DNA from 2 places in the Jeotgalibaca sp. PTS2502 genome. Region 2 is predicted to be linked to the other one. Evidence: a T-box and tRNA genes for the amino acid it is inferred to sense, from the RefSeq annotation. Region 2 holds a T-box; the other holds one or more tRNA genes.

Region 1 (8,706 bases), 170 kb from region 2:
GTATGCTTGCCATGAATCGTGGTGAAAAAGAAGGCATTTTGAAAGTGAATTTATTGGTCGACGCTGAAAAAATACAAGCTTACCTTCATAAACAAATGATTACGAGCGCTGATAGTGTGACAGCTCCTTATGTAAAAGAAGCTATAAACGATGCCTATAACCGTTTTATTGGTCCAGCTATTGAACGAGAAATTCGTAACGAGCTAACAGAAGTTGCAGAGGAGCAAGCTATTCATGTCTTTGGCGACAACTTAAGAAATCTTTTACTACAACCACCAATGAAAGGTAAAGTCGTTATGGGATTTGACCCAGCTTACCGTACTGGTTGTAAGTTAGCCATTGTGGATGAAACAGGTAAAGTACTAGCTAAATCAGTCATTTATCCTCATAAACCTGCGCCAGCTAACAAACGTGAAGCGGCTGGTTCAGAATTTATCACTTTAGTTGAAACGTATGGCGTTGAAATGGTAGCTATTGGTAATGGTACAGCTAGCCGTGAATCAGAAGTATTTGTTTCTGAACAAATCAAAAAAATTGAACGTCAGGTTTATTATGTGATTGTGAATGAAGCGGGTGCATCTGTTTACTCGGCTAGTGATATTGCCCGCCAAGAATTTCCAGATTTCCAAGTAGAAGAAAGAAGTGCTGTCAGCATCGCAAGACGTCTACAAGATCCACTGGCGGAGTTAGTAAAGATTGATCCTAAGTCTGTTGGTGTTGGCCAATACCAACATGACGTATCGCAAAAGAAACTGACTGATCAGCTAGACTTTGTAGTCGAAACCGCAGTAAACCAAGTTGGGGTCAACCTAAATACAGCTAGCGCGCCACTCTTACAACATGTATCTGGTTTAAATAAAACAATCGCTAATAACATTGTTGCATTTAGAGAAGAGAACGGCATCTTTACAGGTAGAACGCAATTGAAAAAAGTTGCTCGTTTAGGACCAAAAGCCTACGAACAAGCAGCAGGATTCTTACGTATTATCAGTGGGAAAAATATCCTTGATAATACCGATATCCATCCAGAAAGCTATAAAGAAGCCAAACAAGTTCTAGCATTAGCAGGACTAGACTTAACAGATGTCGGAACGGATGCAGCACGAACAGCCCTAGCAGATTTAAACCGCCAGACTGTCATGGCAGAAACGGGCTTAGGAAAAGAAACCTTGCAAGATATGATTGAAGGACTAACGAAACCAGGCCGAGACCTCCGTGATGCGGTGGCACAGCCTCTATTAAGACAAGACGTCTTAACGATGGAAGATTTGAAGGTCGGCATGGAGCTAGAAGGAACCGTTCGTAATGTTGTCGACTTCGGTGCTTTTGTTGATATTGGGGTTAAACAAGACGGTATGGTGCATATTTCAAAATTGAGCAACCGATTTGTGAAACACCCCTCTGATATTGTTAGTGTCGGTGATATTGTCAAAGTATGGATTGACGGTGTGGACTTGAAAAAAGCTCGTGTCGCTTTAACCATGTTGAATGAAAAAAATTAAAGACGAAAAAGGAGTTAGAGATTTCTCTAGCTCCTTTTTGTTTAGCTTTTAACCATCAATATCGATTGTTTTATTTAAAGTCATCTCATAAGTTTGAATGTAAAAGCCATATTCTTGGGACCATTCGGCATAAACAATATCTGAAACATGATAACTACCGATTTCAGCTAGTTGATCATAGAGCCACTTACTATCTTTTTCAATGGCAGCTAATGCCTTGTCTTCCAAAACACCTTCATCTATCAGTAAGTAGGTGAAGTGGCCTGAAATGTCGTCTTTTTTCATAACAGAGACTTGGCCGTTAATTTCCATAACGGCATAATCAACTTCTTGAAGAGAAAAAGATCCCTCTTTGCGTAATAAGCTACGGAGTTGTTCCATTTCGACATGGTTTGATTTTAATTGGCTTAGATTCAGTTTTCCTTCAAAAATTAAAACAGAAGGCCTGCCTTTCATTGTTTTGGCAACAGAATCTCGCCTTTGAATAAAACTCTCTACCGTATAAATAATAATTGCCCAGATAAAAAAGGCAAATAACAGATGGCCAACATGTACCTTATCATCATAAATGGACTCTTCAACAATGCCTCCTAAAACAAAGGAGTAAATAATGTCATAGGGAGTCACTTCGGATAAGGCTTTCTTGCCAACTATACGCATAACGATAGCAAGGGCAATAAATCCAAAAAATAATTTCATCGCAATTCCTAAAAACATGACCAATCCGTCCTTTCTAAACTCACTACTAGTTTAAGTCAATAACTTTATAAAAGCGAAAGATATGACACTAGCCATATCATTTGGACTGACTTTTTGTTTTTGTTACACTAAATATAATCAAGGAAGGAGAATGGCATGATGAGTAAAAAAATTGCAGTTGTTGTAACTGATTTATTTGAAGATTCGGAATATACCTCTCCCGTTGAAGCGTTAGAAAAGGCAGGTCACCAAACGGTTGCGATTGAGAAAGAAGCCGGAAAAGTTGTTAAAGGGAAACGCGAGGAAGCAGAAGTCACCATTGATTTGGGGATTGATGATGCGAATCCGTCTGATTATGATGCCTTATTGATACCGGGTGGTTTTTCACCGGATAAATTAAGAGCTGATGATCGTTTCTTAGCATTTGTTCGTCATTTTGACACTGAGAAGAAACCTATTTTCACGATTTGCCATGGACCGCAATTAATGATTAATGCAGAAATTGTTGCAGGCAAAAAAATGACCTCTGTTAAACAAGTTGGCATTGACTTAAAAAATGCTGGAGCAGAGTGGGAAGACAGTGCCTTAGTCATTGACGCTAGCGGCCTCATTACTAGTCGCACACCAGAGGATTTACCAGTCTTTAATGAAGCGATTGTTAAAGCATTAGCAGAATAAATATATAACGATCTGTTCCTCATCCTATTGGAGTTGAACAGATCGTTATTTTTTGTTACATTGTTCGATGTGAAAGGGGCACATTGCATTGAATCAAACTGACTTACAAGCGCTTGTTGAATCCATTTCGTTAGAATTTTTCCAGATGCCGTTTCAGCATCAAGCCACGTTCAACAATCGACTGCGTACCACAGGTGGTCGCTATTTATTGGCGAGCCACCATTTAGAATTTAACGCTCGTGTTTTAGAATTACATGGGATGGATGAATTTTTAGCTGTCATTAAACATGAACTTTGCCATTATCACCTCCATTTAATGGGGAAGGGTTATAAGCATGCCGATGCAGATTTTAAACATCTACTAGCTAAGACAGGCGGCACCCGCTACGTTAAGAATTTAAGAACCCAAAATGAACTCGAGCAAACCAAGCTTTATCTCTGCCAAGATTGCCAACAATCGTATCATCGGAAAAGAAAAATTAATACGAGCCGCTATGTTTGTGGCAAGTGCAAGGGCAAGCTTATACTTTCAAACAAATAAACAGTACACAAAAGCGACATAATGAGTTAAAATGTAAATTAACTATAAATGAAAGAGAGAACGATGATGAAAATTTTATGTGACTCCGCAAGTGATTTGAGTCTATCTTATATAGAAGAAAACAATATTCACCTTTTCCCTTTGACAATCTCCATTGGGGAAGATGAGTACCGCGATATTTTTGAAATAACCACTGATAAAATTTACGACAGTATTTTAGCCGGTATTCGCCCTAAAACAAGTCAGGTTTCTTTATCTGAGTTTGTTGACCAATTTTCCGCTATGGCAAAAGCAGGAGAGAGTGGTATTTATATTAGCTTGTCGTCGAAGTTATCAGGAACTCACCAAACAGCCTTATTAGCTTATCGCGCAGTTAAAGAAGATTACCCAGACTTTGACTTGAGAATTGTCGATTCTAAAAGTGGTTCAATCGGTACAGGCGTTATTGTCATTGAAGCTGTTGACTACTTACAAGCTGGAAAAGATTTAGATACTATTGAAAACCGCTTATTATTTATGGCGGATAATTTGATGACCTTATTTACTATTACTGACCTCAATTATTTAGCAGAGGGAGGGCGTATTTCTAAAACGTCTGCCTCAATTGGGTCACTCTTACAAATTAATCCCGTACTTGTTTTAGTAGATGGGGCTGTAGAAGTTGCTGAAAAAATTAGAGGGAAAAAACGCGTTGTGAAACGTATTCTCGATATTTTAGATGAAGAAGCCGATCAGTTGTCCTTGCAGACAGTGGGTATCGCTTATAGCAATGATTTAGAATCAAAAGAAAAGCTAGAAGCCGCTATTGCTGATAAGTTCTCTCCCAAAGCCATTGTTGCTCGCCCAGTAGGCGCAACAATCGGTTCCCATACTGGATTAGGAACACTCGGTGTAACTTTCCTTAAAAAATACAGCTAAAGCGGTCTTTGCAAACGAAAAATGACTTTCAAAGACCGAAAATAGCCAAAAAGCGGTCTTTGCAAACAAAAAATAGCTTTCAAAGACCGCTTTTCATTTATACAACACCCTTTAAACAACAGTTGCAATATATATGAGAAATTTGTATAATATTACTTGTAATGTTTATAGAGCGGTCATGGCGGAATGGCAGACGCGCCAGCTTGAGGGGCTGGTGGGGGCAACCCCGTGGAGGTTCAAGTCCTCTTGGCCGCATAAAAATCAGAATAGGTAAAAAGCCTGTCCAATTTGGACAGGCTTTTTCTTTGCTAATACCCATGCTTTCTATTAGTTGCTGTATAAAGTTGGGGTGTGGTTCTGTAAACAACTAGTAGGACTACAATGGTAAAGAGGCCGGTAGCCAATGCACTAGCACCATTCAAGACGATAGAGTAGAACCACGGGCTCCAATCTTCTGGTGCGTATTGTCCCCAAAAATAATAGCCTGCAATGGTATGCCAGAAGTAGCGACCAATGACTCCAACTAGAGTAGCGATAGTGATATACATGGTTGACATGCCCCAGTTTTTTGCCGCAATAGCTTCTTTAGTTTGAGTAGACCAAAGTCCCGCTAATCCTGAAAACCCAAAGGCGATAAAATACTCAATAAATCCTTGAAGAGGGGTAAGAATATCAGCGTTACCGACGAAAATGTGTAAGACTCCCCAAAGGAAACTTGCTACAAATCCTGGGCCGAGTCCACGACGTAAACTATAAAGGATCAAAACAGGTTGGCCAACTGTTATAGAAAAGCTAGGGCCAATATCTAAAGGTACGAAAGAAAGGGCGGTTGCTAAGGCAGCCATAATGGTTCCTTCAATCCAAATATTTAAATTTTTTGACATAAAAAAATCTCCTCCTTATTGTAGAATGGAACAGACCTACTACAAAGGAGAAGAATACATAACGTGTTCTTTACTCACACAATCCCTACGCTCGTGTTAACGAAGTCAGGTTCGAAGGGTTAGAATTTTCATTCAGTCTCAGCCAGTGAAGGCACCCCTTTGTGATAAGTGTTCTATTCAGTTAAGTCATACTTTATCACAGACTATTTGCTAATGCAACACCTTAGCAAGAACTGTCTTATTTTTCATCAGTGTTATCCTGTTTAGCCATCAGTTTCTTTTGTTTTTGGCGATTAATTATAAAGTCAATAACCGCTCCAATAGCGATACCGATGATAAAGCCTAACGTCATTTGGTTTAAAATAAGACCAATGACCATCCCTGAAAACATCCCAATAATGGTAAATAGGAAGGTATTCTCGTTCTCTTTTTGAAGCTGCTCCTCAGCAGGCGTCAAGCGTGATGAATCGAATACGCTTGTTACTTTAGGTTGAATATTACGTTTTTGGATTTGACTATTTTTTCGTTTTGCCACAGTAAGATCGTCCTTTCTAACTAAAAGATCTTACTTATGATAGCAAGAAAAGCTCATTTTGTGAACCTTTCAAAAATTAGTCTTCTGGGTCAATCTTAATCGGTTCTTCTTCTTTAAAATCATAATGACCATTCTCATGGATTTCAAAAGCATCATCTTTTGGCTCGTAACCAATATCAAAATAAGCTTGGGAAATATCCATACGAGGGAAGCGATTGTTAGAAACGCCATTGACTAGTAGGAAGGGTTGCTTTAAGTCAGCTGTTAAACAACAGTCTATTAAATGACACATATCGCCTTTTGACAGGTGTGTCGCTAATCCATCAGCATTCGCTACGCCGGGACTAATATCGCTATCAAAGCCACCGACACGAATCCCAATAAATTCCTTTCCATACTTATAGGCATGATAGCTAGCTAGAGCTTCCATATAGACTTTAGAAACGCCATACAAATCTTCAGGATGAGGGTAGTCACTCGTTTTGACTTGGACGTTTTCAGGATAGCCACCTATAGCATGAACAGAACTAGCAAAAATAGTTCGTTTAACAGAGCTGTCTTCCTTAACGGCCTCTTTAAACATATTATGGGGAACTTTGTAATTTAAATCTAATAGAGAATCGTAAAACTCCGCGTCGGGTCGAGGATCTCCAGCAAGATGAATCACATAATCAATACCGTCTAGTAACCCAGTGACATTATCAGGAACAGTCAGGTCTATTTCTTTTAAATGCGAGACATTTTTTAAATGATCAGGAAAATCAGTGAAATCGACATCAACTAATGTTAAAGTGTGTTTATCTTTCAAATATTCAGTTAAAACTGTGCCAATATTACCAGAAGCACCGCTTATCAAAATGTTAGCCATTCTTTTTCCTCCTCATATGATTGGTTAATTTCTATTAATAAAGTATGCTTCTTTGTGTAAAAAGTCAAAAGATAACATTTCTTTAAAAGCAATTTTAAAATAAGGCAAGAGAATCAATAATACGTTATACTAAAACAGAATGGAAGAGGAAGGGCGTGATCAATTGCCAGAAATGGATTATGAATTATATATGGATACTGCTGTTTTAGCAGGCAAGATTATGTTGGAAAGTAATGCAGAAACCTACCGTGTGGAAGAGACCGTTACACGCATTCTTCAAAAAACAGACCTGGAAATGATTGACGCTATTGCGATTACAACGGGTCTGATTGCGACGCTTGATAACTCAAATATGGATGCTATTACCGTCGTTAAGCGCATCTCTAATCGAACGACCAATCTAAGTAAAATAACGCGAGTTAATGATGTCTCTCGTAAATTTACAGAAGGGTCGATTACGATCCAAGAGGCGTATTCCTTCTTACAAAATATTGATGATATTCAATACAATTCGTTTCGTAAAAATTTAGCAACGTTTATTTTTGTTCAAATGATTTTTTTGATGTATGGCGGAAGTTACTTTGACTTTCTTTTCTTAATGCCGGTGTCTGCATCGATTGCGTGTATTACACATTATGGAAGAAGGTGGATGGTTAGGCCTTTTATTCTAGACATGTTTGCTAGTTTTTCTATTGCTGTCTTGACGACCTTTATGCAACGCGCCTTGCCTTTTGATATCCAGTTTGATTTATTAATTATTGCAGGAATCATGCCGCTATTACCTGGGACTGCCATGACAAATGGGGTTCGGGATATTTTTAAGGGCGATTATATGTCTGGTGGTGCAAAAGTGCTTGAAGCATTCGTGATTGCCATCTTTATCGCACTTGGAATTGGTGCAGGATTAGTAGTAGGAGGGATAGGCTAATGATGATTGTAATGCAATCGCTGATGGCTTTTATTTCTGTTTATTTCTTTGCCATTCTTTTGGAGGCTCCTAAACGCTCGTTAATATACGCCGCTTTAACAGGAGCAATTGCATGGTTTGTTTACTTGTTGGCAGGCCAGTTTTATGAAAAAGTTCCCTCAACATTATTAGCGGCAGTAGTGGTATCGTTTTTATCCCATTATTTTGCTCGCTATTTAAAAACACCAGCAACGGTTTACTTTTTACCTGGTTTTATTCCATTAGTGCCGGGGGAAGCAGTGTATCGAGCCGTTTTTTCATTTATAAATGGGGATTATCCCCATGCTGAGATGCAATTAACAGAGGCAGTTATGGTATCAGGTGCGATTGCCTTAGCGATTTTTGTAGTGGATGCGATATTTAGTTTACAAGCTCGCTTAATTGTTATTAGTAAAGTGAAACGGCAAAATAAATTGTAATGTAATGAAATAGTCTCGTAATCAAATTAATAACTTATGACGTGTTATAATATGCTAGAGTATAATGCGGAGGGAGAGAAGAATGATGTCTGAAGAAAAAGAAACGCGTGTTAATCGCCATAAAAAAAGTAATCAATCACCTTTAATAAAAAAATTATCGATTGGTTTAGTTGTAGTAGCTGCTCTAATATTAGGATTTGAGTTCTTGTTTGGAGGATCAGACAAAGATTCTGGTCAGTTCGGACAAAATGGTGATAATCAATCGTTTGTTATACCGCCAAAGGATAGCTCATCGTCACACTTAGACGATTTATCTGATGAAGAAGAGTCAGACCAAGAAGAGACAACCTCCGACGAAGAGGAAGAATCGCATGATGAAGAAGAAGCTTCGAGTGAATCGTTTGATGATTCAGGAATCAATGAAGTGCCTTCGGATGATTCGAATGTTATTCAAGCTTATGTTGGAACTTGGGAGCCAGTTGGAACACAACAAAGTGAACCACATGTTACTCAGTTTGATGAGACAAGTGTTGATTGGGCAGAGATGAAAGAAGCAAGCGCCCAAACAACAGGTGTTTCAGTAGCTAACATGGTTGTGAATTGGATCGGAAATAACGGTGAACAAAAGGTAACGGTGACTTTCACTGATTCAACGAGTGGACAAATCTATAAAGTCTATTTATCTTGGGTCACTA
Region 2 (8,706 bases):
CCATACGCATAAAGAATATGAGTTGGTCTTATTACATGGTGGTAACTGTCGTTTCTTAGTGGGCAATCAATTTTTTTACTTGCAGCCTGGACAGCTTTTAATGCTAGATGGTATGAAGATTCATAAAGCATACGTTTCTGGTGATCCCCAAGATTATGAACGAAGCGTTTTACGTTTTGATTCAGATTGGATTCGTCCGCTATTACAAGGTATAAATTTAGAACGATTATTAAATCTGTTTGAAGAGAATGGTAGCGGTTTAATTCGGATTTTTAAGAAGCGAGATGAAGCAATCATCGAGAATATGATCGGTGAAATCACAACTTTAGTCGACTTAGAGAAAAATAGAGTGAATGAAGCACGTTTGAAATTAGCGGTTGTTCAGTTACTGATTCAAATCTCTATTTCTACCGATCATATTATTCGTAAAGATCAAGGTTTTCGAGATGAGAAAACGGAAATCGTCGAAAAAGTATCTAATTTCTTGTTTAAGAATTATAACCGTTCTATTTCAATCGACGACGTATCTCAAGCGGTCAACCTAAGTAAGTCTTATATGTCTCATGTTTTTAAAGAAGTAACTGGACATACGATTATGACATACTTGATGCAATATCGTTTGTCGAAGGCGCGTAGTCAAATTACTCAGGAGCCAAATCAATTAATCAAAGTGATTTCTCAAGAAAATGGCTTTGAGAGTGAGGCTCATTTCAGCCGATTTTTTAAGAAAAACATCGGCCTTTCACCTAGTCAGTACAAAAAACAATATTATCAATTTATTAGTGGAGGAGAATTTAAATGACAGAAAAAGTAAAATTAGGAATTATTGGATATGGAGCAGAAGGTGGCATGTACGCTAGCTTCTTTGCGCAAAAGGATGAGCGTTTAAATGAAGATGTGATTGAATTAGCAGCAATTTGTGATATTGATCCAGCTAAACGTGAGAAAATTGCTAAAGACTTCCCAGGTTTACCTGTTTTTGATAACTATTTAGACTTATTAGATTCAGGCGTTGTTAATGCGATTGTCACAACTGTTCCTCACTATGATCACGTTGTTATGGGTATTGATGCCTTAAAACGTGGCATTCATTTATTAGGGGAAAAACCAGCTGGTGTTTATACAAAAGAAGTAGAACGCTTAATTGAGGCTTCAGAAGAATACTCAGACACTACGTTTGCTATTTTCTTTAACCAACGTACAAATCCATTATACCGTCGTGTGAAAGAATTGATGGATAATAAGGAAATTGGTGATTTACAACGTGCTACATGGATTATCACAACATGGTGGAGACCACAAGGCTACTACAACCAAAGTGGCTGGCGTGCAACTTGGGGCGGAGAAGGCGGCGGTGTTCTCGTTAACCAAGCACCTCATCAATTAGACCTTTTACAATGGATTTGTGGAAAACCAGAAAAGGTAATTGCTAAGCTACAATATGGTGCTGGACGTAACATTATTGTTGAAAATGAAGTCAATGCATTACTTGATTTTGGTAACGGTGCAACAGGTTCATTTATTACGTGTACGAACGATATGATCGGGACAGACCGTTTTGAAATTTTCGGTACAAAAGGAAAAGTCATTGTTGAAGATTCTAAAAAATTAATCATTAAAAAGCTTGTTAATCCAGAACAAGAAATTTCTGAGAAAATGGACATGGCTGATGTTGTGAAATTATTCATGGGTCAAATGAATATGTCTGATTATGTGAAAGAAACAGTTGAAGAATTTGAAATGGTTATGGGACAACAACATATTGATGTTCTAAATAACTTTGCTAACCATATTGTTAAGGGTGAGGCATTGTTAGCACCTGGTGCAGAAGGAATTAACGGTGTTCGTTTAGCGAATGCGATGCATTTATCTGATTGGTTAGATAAAGAAGTAGACTACAACCATGATCATAATCTTTATTTAGAAGAATTAAACAAACGTATTACTGAAGAAGGAAAATTTAGCACAAAAGCATAAGAGGAGGATTTTTTAATGGCTAAAATTGGTGTACAAGGTTCAACAGTTAAACAACAGTTTCAAGAACTAGGCGTTTACGAAAGGATGAAAAAACTATCTGAGATTGGTTATAAATCAGTAGAAATCTCACAAATTGAGACTTCTCCAGAAAATATTGAAGCAATTAAAAAAGCGTGTCAAGACTTTGACATGGAAGTAGCTGCTATGAGTGCGTCTCTAGAACCACAAGTAAAAGATGGCGAATCATTGACGACTCACTACGATAAAATTGTTGCCGATTGTAAGGCTGTAAATGCTGACTTATTGCGCATTGGAATGCTACCTATTCAAGCAATGGCTAGCTTAGACTTAGTTTTAGAATTCTGTGAAAAAGTAAATGACGTTACTCAAAAACTAAAAGAGGACGGTATTACACTTTACTATCACAACCATCACGTTGAATTCCGTAAGTATGACGGTAAATTCTTATTAGATATTATTCGCGAAAAAGCGCCACTACTAGGCTTCGAACTAGATGTTCATTGGATTCAACGTGGGGGAGCAAACCCACTTGAAGTGATTCGTGACTACAATGGTAAAGTTGAATTAATTCACTTGAAAGACTACCGTGTTGGTGAACTTCCTCAAGAAGCAGTAGATGCTTTATTTGAAGGTGATGCAAGCAAATTTATGGACAGCTTTAAGAACTTGATTGAATTTGCAGAACTTGGAACAGGTTCATTACCACTAAAAGAAATTATTGAAGAATCATTATCATCAGGTGTACGCTACTTATTAGTAGAACAAGATGATACATATGGTGTTGATCCTTTCAAAAGCTTGAAAGTATCCTATGACCATTTAGTTGAGTTAGGCTATTCACACCTATTCTAAACCATAAACAATCAGCTCTACTCATTGAGTAGGGCTGATTTTCTATTTTTTCTTTTCAATAGCAACCACAAAGGGTGGCTGATTTTTTTGATTAATAAAGCCATACTGTAAGACCGCATAGTCTTTTTGATCGAGCCTACTTAAGTAGCCAAGAAGGGCATCTTTTTCTTCTTGCCCTGTTGGATGCCCACTGTAAACCACGATAACGACCAAGGCCCCTATTCTTAAATGGGGGATGAGTTGTTTAATGCTTTCTATCGTAGATTCCTTTAGTGTCGTGATTGACTTGTCGCCACCGGGAAGGTAGCCTAAATTGTAAATAGCAGCACTAACTTGTTTTTGACTAGGTAAATAGTCTCCAATAAACTGGTGTCCAACTTGGTGTAAGTGTACTTGTTTACTCAGACCGGTTAGCAATAATTTCTCGGATGCCGTTTGAATGGCTTGTTCTTGAATATCAAAGCCAATGACACTGCCGTTTGGCCCAACTAAACTTGCCAACAGAATGGTATCGTGTCCATTTCCTACTGTAGCATCAATAACTAAATCACCAGTAATAACACATTCTTTTAAAAGGGAATGACTAAAATCAACAGCCTTTTTAAGCATGTTATGACCTCCTTTTTTTAAAATAGTATAGCACAGTGTTGACTAAGAACAAAAAAACGAAAGTATGTTTATTACAGTTTGATTACATTTATAACAAATTGTGAAAAAAGTAAAAAGAGAGTTAAAAACCCTCTATAATGGAGCTATCTGAAATGCTTTAAAATTCGATAGGAGTGGTTTATTTGAATATTTCTAGAAAACGGTTGCATACCATCAAACAAGCAAAAAACATACAAGATAAAATCCTTTCTTCTACAGAACAAATGAAAAAGGGCTTTGCCTTAATGGGAGCTTCTGCACTTGTATCTACTATTGCTGCGCCTATCCAAGCGAATGCCAAGGAAAATGATTCAGCCAAACAAACAACAACTAAAATATACTCTGATAATGCATTTTTAAATACGATTATTCCATCGGCTTCTAATAGTGCAGCTAATAATGATTTATATGCATCGGTAATGTTAGCACAAGCAATCCTTGAAAGTGGATGGGGAACAAGTTCATTGGCCTCAGAACCAAATTATAATCTATTTGGAATTAAAGGAAATTATAACGGTCAGACAGTTGAAATGAGCACCTTAGAAGATAAGGGTAATCAAAATTATTATGAGATAAAAGCTGAATTCCGTAAGTATCCGTCATATGCGGAATCTCTTGAAGATTATGCTGCTTTAATTAAAAACGGTACAAGTTGGGATTCAAATTATTATAGTGGTGCATGGAGATCGAATGCATCAACTTATGAAGATGCGACAGCTTACTTAACAGGACGCTATGCGACAGACAGTGCCTATAATACGAAATTAAATCGTATTATTGAAACACATGGATTAGCAGAGTATGATTCACCAACCACAACAACACCAGTAACACCAGTAACACCAGTAACACCAACCACAGTAACACCAGTAACACCAACACCAGCAACACCTGAACCTGCTGGTCAAACAGGCACAAGCTATACGGTCAAATCTGGTGATACCTTGTATCGCATTGCCTTAAGTAATGGGACTACTGTTGCTAATCTAACAACATGGAATAGTTTAAAATCAGAAAGTATTTACCCAGGTATGACACTCATCGTATCTAAAACGACTAGCCAGCCCGTTGAAACAGCACCAACAACTCCAACGGTAACTAATCCAGCTGTTAATACTAGCTCTTATACGGTCAAATCTGGTGATACGCTGTGGTCAATTAGTCAGAAGTATAAGGTGACTATTGCTCAAGTAAAATCTTGGAATAATTTGAAAACTGACTTTTTACAAGTTGGTCAGAAGTTAGTAGTTTCGACTTCAACAACACAAACAGGTCAAACAAATACAGGAAATACGACAACACCTAGTCAGACAGTGACTACACCAACGGCTAAAACAATTACCGTCGTTAATGGTGACACCTTGAACAAGATTGCGACTAAAGCAGGTATGAGTTTAGCAGAGCTTAAGTCAGTGAATAATCTGACGTCAGATGTGATTTACCCAGGTCAAATTTTATATACAACCACAAAAGCAACTACAGAAACAACCACAGTTGTTAAAGAACAAACTGTTCAACAAACTAAACCTAATCCGTCTGTATCTACGAAAACAATCACCGTCAAATCTGGTGACACACTGTATCGTTTAGCAACAAGCGCTGGTTTATCATTAGCTGAATTTAAGTCTATTAACAACTTGCAATCAGATCTGATTTATCCAGGTCAAGTGTTAGTAACATCAAAGACAACAGTCGTTGTAAAAGAGCAAGAAAAACCCGCTCAAACAACACCTGTAACGAACCAATCAACTTATACTGTTCAAAAGGGTGATACCTTATATGCAATTGCAACTAAAGCAGGCGCATCTGTTTCTCAAATAAGAGAATGGAATAAATTGGCTTCCGATTTAATTTTTGTCGGTCAGTCGTTAACGCTGGTTGGCAAAACAGCAGTAGTTGAACCAACCCAGACAATTGCTCCATCAGGGAGTTATGAAGTGAAGCGTGGCGACACACTTTACTCCATTGCTAAAAATAATGGTATTAGTTTGACACGGTTACTGGAAATAAATGATGTCAACTCATCAACGATCTATCCCGGTCAACTATTGAAAGTAAAGTAAGTCTTGAAAAAAGCCTATATATTTGATAAAATACGGTAAATAAATTGAAAAACGTTGAGAAGGATTAGTAGGCTAGATGAATCGATAGCGAGTGCATGGTTGGTGGAAATGCATGATTCAAATATCTGAACTCACCTTTTAGTTGTCATACTGAATATAGTAAGTATGACCGGTTCACCTCGTTAGCGGTATGAGAAGAGAATGATTATTCATTCTAATTAATAGGTGGTACCACGATAAAATCGTCCTATAGATTTCCCAAGGGGATTTCTATAGGCTTTTTTATTTTCTCAACGTTTTTACTATGTTTATAAAAAGGAGCAAAGAAACATGTCTTACAATCATCAAGAGATTGAGAAAAAATGGCAAAAGTATTGGGATAAAAACCAATCATTCAAAACAGAAAAAGGAACAGAAAAACCTAAATATTATATTCTAGATATGTTCCCTTATCCATCTGGGCAAGGCTTGCATGTGGGCCATCCGGAAGGCTATACAGCTACTGATATTTTAGCGCGTATGAAACGTTCACAAGGCTATAATGTTTTGCACCCAATGGGATGGGATGCCTTTGGTTTGCCTGCAGAGCAATATGCCCTTGATACAGGAAATGATCCTGCTGAATTTACAGCTCATAATATTAAGACATTTAAACGTCAAATTAAATCACTTGGATTTAGTTACGATTGGACAAGAGAAATAAATACAACCGATCCATCATACTACAAATGGACCCAATGGATTTTTACAAAACTATATGGAAAAGGTCTTGCTTACGAGGCAGAAGTATCCGTTAACTGGTGTCCAGCTTTAGGAACTGTTTTGGCAAATGAAGAAGTCGTTGATGGTGTGAGTGAACGTGGTGGACACCCTGTTTATAGAAAGCCAATGCGTCAATGGATGTTGAAAATCACTGCTTATGCAGAACGTTTGATTGATGATCTAGAGCTAGTCGACTGGCCTGACAGTATTAAAGAAATGCAACGTAACTGGATTGGTCGTTCTGAAGGATCAAATGTGACATTTGATATTAAAGGAACTGATAAAACCTTTACAGTCTTTACGACTCGCCCAGATACTTTGTTCGGCGCAACTTACACGGTTATGGCACCAGAATTGCCATTAGTTCAAGAGATTGTATCTGATGAGCAACGTGAAACTGTTCAAGCTTATATTGATTCAGTTGCTTTGAAGAGTGATCTAGAGCGTACAGAACTTTCAAAAGATAAAACAGGTGTCTTTACGGGTGCGTATGCGATTAACCCAGTAAATGGCAAAGAGATTCCGATTTGGATTTCTGACTATGTTCTGTCTACATACGGAACAGGTGCGATTATGGCAGTTCCTGCTCATGATACACGCGACTATGAATTTGCTAAAAAGTTTGAGCTTGAAATTATTCCTGTCCTTGAAGGCGGCAATGTTGAAGAAGAAGCCTTCACTGGAGACGGAAACCACATCAATTCTGACTTCCTAGATGGCTTGGATAAAGCAACTGCAATTCAAACTATGAATGAATGGTTGACTGAGCATAAGGTCGGCGAAACGGTTATTTCTTATCGTCTCCGTGACTGGTTGTTCTCACGTCAACGCTATTGGGGAGAACCAATTCCAGTTATTCACTGGGAAGATGGCACGTCAACAACACTTCCAGAAAATGAACTGCCTTTGTTGTTGCCTAAAACAGATAAAATCCATCCGAGTGGAACAGGTGAATCGCCACTTGCTAACATCGATGAGTGGGTGAATGTTGTTGATCCTGTTACAGGGATGAAAGGAAGACGTGAAACGAATACGATGCCACAATGGGCTGGTAGTTCATGGTACTTCTTGCGCTTTATGGATGCTCATAACAGCAATGCCATTGCAAGTGAAGAAGCAATGTCTTATTGGCAAAATGTTGACTTGTATATCGGTGGTGCAGAACACGCTGTTCTTCACTTACTATATGCGCGCTTCTGGCATAAATTTCTTTATGATATCGGTGTTGTTAAAACGAAAGAACCATTCCAAAAACTATTTAACCAAGGTATGATTTTAGGCGAGAATAACGAAAAAATGTCTAAATCAAAAGGGAATGTTGTTAACCCAGATGATATCGTTTCTGAGTTTGGTGCAGATACATTAAGACTTTACGAAATGTTTATGGGTCCTTTGGATGCAAGTACAGCTTGGAGTGAAAAAGGAATTGAAGCAAGCCGTCGCTTCCTTGATCGTGTATGGCGCTTGTTTATTGATGATAATGGTCAATTGCGTGACCGTATCACAAAAGTAAACACAGGTGAACTAGACAAGGTTTATCACCAAACAGTTAAGAAAGTAACAGAAGACTATGAACAACTACACTTCAACACAGCTATTTCACAAATGATGATTTTTGTTAACGAAGCTAACAAAGCAAAAGCTTTGCCAGTGGAATATGTTAAAGGCTTTGTTCAATTGCTTGCGCCAATTGCGCCTCACTTGGCAGAAGAAATTTGGGAAAAACTAGGCAACTCAGACAGCATTTCTTATGTGGCATGGCCAGGCTATGATGAAGACTATCTTGTAGAAGATGAAGTAGAAGTTGTTTTCCAAGTTAATGGGAAGGTGAAATCACGTGCCAAAGTATATGCATCTCTATCAAAAGATGAGTTAACTGATGTGGCGATGCAAGACGAGAAAATTAAAGAAGAAATTGCAGGGAAAACAATCCGTAAAGTGATTGCAGTTCCTGGTAAATTGGTTAATATTGTTGCCAACTAATATGTTTTAATAAAAAGGATTGAGCTGAGACGCTCAATCCTTTTTATATTGAGATGACTAATCAATATAGCCTTCAAAATATTGTTGTATCTTACATCTTATCCCCCAAATCTAAGATACAGCAAACTGTCGCCCAATCTTGTAGAGTGTGTCACCACTTTTAACCGTATAAGTTGTTGTCAATCCTGTGTTTGAAAGTGATTCAAGACCTGTTAGTTGAGAAATGGTCACGAAGCGATAGCCCATACTCTTTAAGGAAGGAATAATTTTTTCTAAAGCTGCTGGTGTACCACTTGCGCCAGCGCCTGTATGCATTAGAATGATAGAAGAAGGTGTCATTTGATTTAAAATATGATTAGTAATGGTCGTCGAGTAATTGCCGTTTCAATCGAGAGAATCG

The links. The T-box of region 2 lies ahead of leuS (leucine--tRNA ligase). A T-box ahead of a tRNA ligase gene usually reads a tRNA of that ligase, here a tRNA-Leu.
Region 1: it has a tRNA-Leu gene. The T-box ahead of leuS (leucine--tRNA ligase) is inferred to sense a tRNA for this amino acid. The anticodon was not compared.

What each region holds. Positions count from the first base shown of each region.
Region 1 covers NZ_CP019433.1:327,840-336,545, forward strand. Annotated here, with positions in the region: gene BW721_RS01600 (Tex family protein) at 1-1,502, shown strand, start outside; gene BW721_RS01605 (DUF421 domain-containing protein) at 1,551-2,219, opposite strand; gene BW721_RS01610 (type 1 glutamine amidotransferase domain-containing protein) at 2,361-2,879, shown strand; gene BW721_RS01615 (SprT family protein) at 2,968-3,420, shown strand; gene BW721_RS01620 (DegV family protein) at 3,487-4,338, shown strand; tRNA gene BW721_RS01625 (tRNA-Leu) at 4,511-4,593, shown strand; gene thiT (energy-coupled thiamine transporter ThiT) at 4,647-5,222, opposite strand; TPP riboswitch at 5,288-5,391, opposite strand; gene BW721_RS01635 (hypothetical protein) at 5,461-5,757, opposite strand; gene BW721_RS01640 (NAD-dependent epimerase/dehydratase family protein) at 5,834-6,625, opposite strand; gene BW721_RS01645 (threonine/serine ThrE exporter family protein) at 6,798-7,553, shown strand; gene BW721_RS01650 (threonine/serine exporter family protein) at 7,553-8,011, shown strand; gene BW721_RS01655 (YrrS family protein) at 8,097-8,706, shown strand, end outside.
Region 2 covers NZ_CP019433.1:498,352-507,057, forward strand. Annotated here, with positions in the region: gene BW721_RS02515 (AraC family transcriptional regulator) at 1-802, shown strand, start outside; gene BW721_RS02520 (Gfo/Idh/MocA family protein) at 799-1,977, shown strand; gene BW721_RS02525 (sugar phosphate isomerase/epimerase family protein) at 1,993-2,850, shown strand; gene BW721_RS02530 (tRNA (mnm(5)s(2)U34)-methyltransferase) at 2,893-3,459, opposite strand; gene BW721_RS02535 (LysM peptidoglycan-binding domain-containing protein) at 3,642-5,561, shown strand; T-box leader at 5,607-5,814, shown strand; gene leuS (leucine--tRNA ligase) at 5,892-8,306, shown strand; gene BW721_RS02545 (LysM peptidoglycan-binding domain-containing protein) at 8,418-8,645, opposite strand.